One region of the Companilactobacillus halodurans genome, then DNA from elsewhere that is predicted to be linked to it. Evidence: predicted binding sites of a transcription regulator. Region 1 holds the regulator's gene; the other holds the start of a gene.
The links. The regulator NrdR, encoded in region 1, represses ribonucleotide reductase genes. The targets are predictions, from matches to a motif close to ACACNATATATNGTGT.
Positions count from the first base shown of each region.

Region 2: the regulator NrdR is predicted to act here: its motif matches at 1,627-1,642, upstream of nrdH (glutaredoxin-like protein NrdH).

Region 1 covers NZ_VDFO01000011.1:37,358-40,784, reverse strand. The annotation lists gene mutM (DNA-formamidopyrimidine glycosylase) at 1-260, shown strand, start outside; gene coaE (dephospho-CoA kinase) at 257-850, shown strand; gene nrdR (transcriptional regulator NrdR) at 872-1,345, shown strand; gene FHL05_RS12755 (DnaD domain protein) at 1,358-2,743, shown strand; gene dnaI (primosomal protein DnaI) at 2,746-3,427, shown strand, end outside.
Region 2 covers NZ_VDFO01000031.1:18,521-21,947, forward strand. The annotation lists gene FHL05_RS08710 (hypothetical protein) at 1-575, opposite strand, end outside; gene FHL05_RS08715 (LVIS_2131 family protein) at 802-1,428, opposite strand; gene nrdH (glutaredoxin-like protein NrdH) at 1,699-1,929, shown strand; gene nrdI (class Ib ribonucleoside-diphosphate reductase assembly flavoprotein NrdI) at 1,932-2,306, shown strand; gene nrdE (class 1b ribonucleoside-diphosphate reductase subunit alpha) at 2,293-3,427, shown strand, end outside.

The sequences.
Region 1 (3,427 bases):
CCGCAAACCATTTAACGGATGAAAATATTCAAGCCATTATTGAAGCTTCCAACGAAGAAATGAAAATGGGAATTGAGTCTGGTGGTTCAACTGTTCGATCTTACGTCGATGCCACAGGTCATACAGGACATATGCAAGACCGCTTGAAAGTCTATGGCAAAGAGGGAACTCCTTGTCCAAGATGCGGTACAGAAATTAAAAAAATTAAGGTTGGCGGACGTGGAACGCACTTTTGTCCATATTGCCAAGTAGTCCAATGAGTAAGATATATGGTTTTACCGGCGGTATTGCAACAGGTAAGTCAACAATTTTAGATTTGTTTTTAAAAAAGGGTTATCAAGTTTATGATGCTGACAAAATTGCTCGTGAAGTAGTAGTCCCAGGTTCAATTGGTCTACGTCAAATTGTTGATGTTTTTGGAGAAGATATTCTAAAAAAAGATGGAACTTTAAACCGAAAAAAATTAGGTTCGATTGTTTTTGGCGATTATCAAAAATTGAAAAGCCTCAATAAGATTACTCGTCCTTTGATTAAGAAAAGAATTTTAAAAATTATATCTGAAACTAAGAATTCAAAAAGTGCAACCATCAGTATTTTCGAGATACCCCTTTTGTTTGAAGGCGGGTATCAAGCTTATTTTGATGGTGTAATCAGTATTAATATCAAACCACAAGTCCAATTGAAACGACTTATGGAACGTAATGGTTTGAGCAAAAAAGTTGCTTTAGAGCGAATCAATTCTCAAATGTCGATGGATGAAAGAAACCAAAGAGCGGATTTTATTATCGATAATTCCAGTGATTTAGATCATCTGCAAGTAGATTTTGATAAGTTGATATCACAACTTTAATTAAGAAAAGAGGTTAGAATCTTGATTTGTCCACATTGTCATCATGATTCATCAAAGGTTATTGACAGTCGTCCCAGTGATGAAGGACGTGCTATTAGACGTCGACGCGAGTGTGAAAATTGCGGTACAAGATTTACGACGTTTGAAAGATTAGAAAAATCACCACTTTTAGTTATTAAGAAAAATGGCAATCGCGAAGAATTCAGTCGTGAAAAGCTTTTACGTGGTTTAGTTAGAGCTGCTGAAAAGAGACCAGTTACGATGGACCAAATGAACGATATCGTTGATAAAGTTGAAAATGCGATTAGAGCAACTGGTGAGAGCGAAGTCAGATCACAAGTTATCGGTGAACATGTGATGAAGATTCTAGCTAAAGTTGACGATGTAACTTATATTCGCTTTGCCAGCGTCTATCGTGAATTTAAGGATATGAATGGTTTTATGAAAGAAGTTCAAGAAATGATGTCTAACGGTAAAAAGTTGGATAAGAAGTAAGGGGGCGTGCCGGTGTCTACAGGTAATTTTGCATCAGATAAGTTTACGCCACTAGTAGGCTATTGGTGTCTACCCAATGGTCATCTAAACGATGATGATCGACATATTTTAACAGATTTATATTTACCAATTTTAGGGATTGAGGCATTCAGTCTCTATTTGTTGTTATGGGAGAAAGTTCCCAATAAAGAATTGGTAACGCAAAGAAAGCCCCACGCCGATTTGTTGGGGCTTTTAGGCATTGATTTAAGACGGTTTTATGAGGCTCGAATCAAAGCTGAAGCTTTAGGTTTAATCAGGACATTTGAAAAGAAAGATGATTTGGGACCGTACTATGTTTATCAACTGATAGAACCATTATCACCTGATGAATTCTTTAAGGATGACTTAATGAGCATTTTTCTTTACGAACAAGTAGGTGAGAAAAAGTATCATTTATTGGCTGATAAATATTCTCACTCTGATCTTGTTTTGAAGAATTCCCAAGAAATCACAAAAGACTTTCTAGAAGTTTTTCAGTTGAGCAATAATGATTTGATCAACACGCCTTCAGAAGTTAAGAATACTCAAAATAGTTTCCAAACACAGCCTTCAAAGAAAAATCCATCTTTAAATGAGAAAAAGATGGAGCCACTCGACTGGGAATTAATTACGGACCGTTTGCAGCAATCTTATCGAATCAGTTCCGATAATGTCTTAGAAAATCAAGAATTGATTTTGAATTTGCATGCCTTTTATGGACTAGATGAAATGACTTTGATCAATTTGATTGGGAAAACATGCAATATCGTGACTAATAAGATTGACCCAACAAGACTCAAAAAATCAGCTCAAGACCGTTTTGAAAAGAATGTCAATATTTCTGTAAAGAAGCAGGCTTTGGAAGAAGTTTCGAGTCCTAAAGAAGATGAAAATGCGTCAACCAAGAATTGGAATCGTGCTGAGCAACAAATTTTACAACAAGCTAAAACCATGACCCCAGCAGACTTTTTAGCTGCTCAAAAACAAAAGAGCGGTGGTTTTACTGGTACAGTCGAATCAAGGGCATTACGAAATATGGCAATGAAAAGTTATTTGCCAGTTTCCGTATTGAATATCATGGTCTATTATATTCTGCAAAATTCACCAACATTAACGCTGCCTTTGATGGAGACAATGGCTAATGATTGGCAGCAAAATAAGGTTCAGACGGCTGAACAGGCTTTGCAAAGAATCAATGATTTTCAAACCAAGCCTCGTAATCCCAAACGACATTTCAATAACAATAAAAATCGTAAAGTTGAACAAGCTACTGATTGGAGTAAAGTTAAAGCAAAGGTTCCTCAGAATCAAAATACTCAAAAGAATCAGACTAATCTTCAAGATAGACTAAAACGATTAAGAAATAAGGATAATTAAGCATGGAAAAATTAGGAAGCAGATTGGCAGAATATTTAAATTCAAAGAATTTGACGGAGGATTATCGCCGTCTTCTTAATGCAGCTTTAAAAGACGAAGATGTTCAAAAGTTTTTGAAAAAAAATAGCGATGAGATTAATCCCAATGCTATTTCTACCAGTGCTGCTAGCATTTATGAATTTTATAATAATAAGCACCATAAAAGTGAATTGACTCAGGGCTATTATCCTAAATTGATTGTCAGCAACCACAATATTGAAGTTGCCTATTATCCAAATGAAAAATTGCAAAACCGCGAGAAAAAAGATCAATATGAGTCTGGATTTGTTTTGATGGATATGGCTTCTGATATTCGGAATGCTAAATTGGACGATTACAGCGGTCAAGGTCGAGAGGATGCTTTGAGTCAAGCTCTAGATTTCATTGATCATTATTTAAATCAAAAAAAATTTATTCCTGGTTTATATTTGGCTGGTGATTTTGGCGTTGGCAAGACGTATCTTTTGGGAGCAATCGCAAATGAATTATTTAAACATGATGTTCATACGACCCTGATGCATTTTCCTACTTTTGCCATTGAAATGAAAAATTCAATTGGAACTAATAGCGTTTTAGAAAAGGTCAATAAGATTAAAGATGCTGAAATTTTAATGCTTGATGATATTGGTGCTGATTCAATGTCTA
Region 2 (3,427 bases), on a different contig from region 1:
TAAGAATTTTCAGGTGGACAATTAAAACTAAGGTATCTGGCAGGATTATTGTCGCTGACATAAAATTTATTATCCAAATTCTTGGGCAATAGTCGCAAATCTTTTGGAACTGGACCTGGATGATAAATTTCTTTATCAGTATTATCGACAGCATCCTGATATTTACTGCGACTTCTAAAAACGGCTATATCTTTATTGGCAAGAATCTTTACTTTTTTAAATGAAATATCATCATACAAAATATAGGAATTGTCCGTCAACTGGTAGTAGTAAATATCATCTAAACTTTCTCGTTCCACATTTTCAACCAAATCCTTCATCGACAGCTTAGTCTTGGTGAATTTAACTTCGGACATTTCATCAGATACGGTATTTGCTTGAGGAGTATATTGATGATAAACTGCTTGAAAATCTTTGGGAACACCCTTTGTAAATTCCAAAGTTTTTGTCTTTTTCTTTTGTTGATGCGTGCGAGTTGTCGCAGGTTTTGAGTGACTCGTTTTTTGATGTTGACCGCAGCCAGACAAAAGCAGCAGAAATGAAAAAGTTAAGATTATTTTCGTATGATTTTTCACCTTTCATCCCCTTGTTATTGATGAAATAAGTTTAGCACGTAATTCAAAGCATTCAGGTTTTAACTGCCTGTTATATCAAAATAGAATAAGTCGTTAATTTATTTTAAATATTTTCACAAAAATAATAGGCGTGATAACCATTTACGATTGTCACACCTATTTTATCTTTATCATTATGATTAAAAGTTGAATCTCTAAACCTTACTTTTAATATTTTTAAATTTTTCTAGCGTTCGACGTTAATAAACGATCTAGCTGGAACCCTCAATACTCGATATTCCATGGCATAGCGATTAGCCTTCAAGCCTAATCCGTTGATGAAGTTATTCTTATACTTAGCTTGGACGGTAATTACGTAAGCAAACTGGTATTTTGAATCCATCTTCTTGATTTTTTTCATTGGCCAGTCTAAATGCAATCCTGAAACGGTAAATGGCAAAGTTGCATCTGAAACTGTGGCGTTTTTGCTTGAGACGGTATAAGTCGAATTATTCAACCAATATTGATAAACATCAGTTGCCGAACTAGATTCTTTTTTATTGATTTTGACATAGTATCCTTGTCCATCATCAGTCGTTTGAACAATCATCGGATCATATTTATATGAAACGGCGACTTCACTTTTATCTGTCAAATCAACCTTCGTAAACAAGCTATTATATAAAAGTCCGATAACAGCTAAAATTATGACGACAATTTCTAATAAATCCGTTAAAATAGTGGTCCAAGTAATTTTCTTTTTTTGGCCCACGAGAATTTTTAAATGACGATTTCTAATATTAAAGACAACAAAGATCAAAAGTGCTATGACAATGATCCATGCAATAATTCCCACAAAATTCCAAGAGTTCATAGTTTTCTCCCAACTAAAATTAATTGTTTTAAACACTCCATAACTCTATAATAGTCATTACACTAATTTTACCACGAATCGAAAAATTATTTGAAATTGTAACGCAAAACGCTAAAAATTGCGTGGGCACACACGTTTGTCACTGATTTATAATGGCGACATAACCACGCTATATCGTGTATTGCTCGTTACATGTGAACACAATATGTTGTGTTTATTTAATTAAATGATTATACTGATTTAGAACGCAAGCGAGAGGAAGTAATACTTATGAATAATGTTATCGTATATAGTAAAAACAACTGCATGCAATGCAAAATGACCAAAAGATTCTTGAAGGAACACAACGTTTCTTTTGAAGAAAGAAATATCAATCAAGAGCCACAATATCTTGATGCTTTAAAACAACAAGGTTTCCAAAGTGTTCCCATCGTTATGAATGATTCTATGGACCCAATCGTCGGTTTCCGTCCAGATAGCTTAAAAGAGCTCGTAGGCTAATTTTGAAAGAAGTTGCCTATTATTCCATTACTGGTCAAACAAAACGTTTCGTCAATAAATTAGGAATAGATGGATACGAAATAACCGACGCCGATCCTTTCTACAAGATGGATCGGTCATTTATTCTTATCGTGCCTTCTTATGACGACGATATGATGGATCCAGTAATTGATTTTCTTCAATACGAAGATAATGCTAAAAACTGCGTTGGTGTCGCTGGTGGCGGCAACCGTAATTTCAATACGCTCTATAATCACACTGCTAAGGATATCGCTTCAGCCTTAGATGTTCCGGTCGTCTTCCAATTTGAATTCAACGGAACACAAAAAGATGTCGAAAACTTTAAGAAAGTAGTGAATAAAATTGGGACTAAATAGCCTAGACGCAACCAAACTCAGTTATTTTAAATTAAATAACGAAATCAACATCCCCGTGGATGATAAAATTCCTTTAAACAAGGATAAAGAAGCTGTTGTTGCCTTTTTCAAAGAAAATGTTGAACCAAACACAAAGAAATTTGCTTCTTTCAAAGATCATATCGACTACTTAGTTCAAAACAACTATATCGAAAAAAATGTTATCGATGAATATCCTCATGAATTCATCGACCAACTTTATCAAGACTTGATGGATCAAAACTTTAAGTTTCAGTCCTTTATGGCTGCTTATAAGTTCTACAATCAATACGCCTTAAAGACGGATGACGGTGACCTCTACCTAGAAAATTATGAAATGAGGATTCTTTTTAATGCCCTTTTATATGCCAATGGCGATCAAGAACTAGCTAAAGCCTTGGCCAAAGAAATGATTGCTCAACGTTATCAACCTGCTACGCCTTCATTTTTGAACGCTGGTCGCAAACGTCGTGGCGAATACGTTTCTTGTTTCTTATTGCAAGTAACTGACGACATGAACAGTATCGGAAGAACTGTCAACTCTGCTTTACAACTATCACGTATCGGTGGCGGAGTTGGTATCACCTTATCTAATTTGCGTGAATCAGGTTCACCAATCAAAGGTGTCGACAACTCTTCATCTGGTGTTCTACCAGTTATGAAATTGTTGGAAGACAGTTTCAGTTACAGTAACCAATTAGGACAACGTCAAGGTGCCGGAGCCGTTTATTTGAACGTCTTCCATCCTGACATCATCGATTTCTTGTCAGCTAAAAAGGAAAATGCTGATGAAAAAATCCGTGTTAAGACCCTTTCACTTGGTGTTATCGTTCCTGATAAATATTACGAATTAGTTCGTAATAACGAAGATATGTATTTATTCAGCCCTTATTCAGTTGAAAGAGTTTACGGCGTACCTTTCTCTTATGTCGACATCACTAAAGAATACGACAATATGGTCAAAGACGACCGTATCAAGAAATATAAGATTGAAGCACGTGAACTTGAAGACGAAATCAGTAAATTGCAACAAGAATCAGGTTATCCATATGTTCTAAATATCGATACTGTCAATCGCGACAACCCTATCGATGGCAAGATCA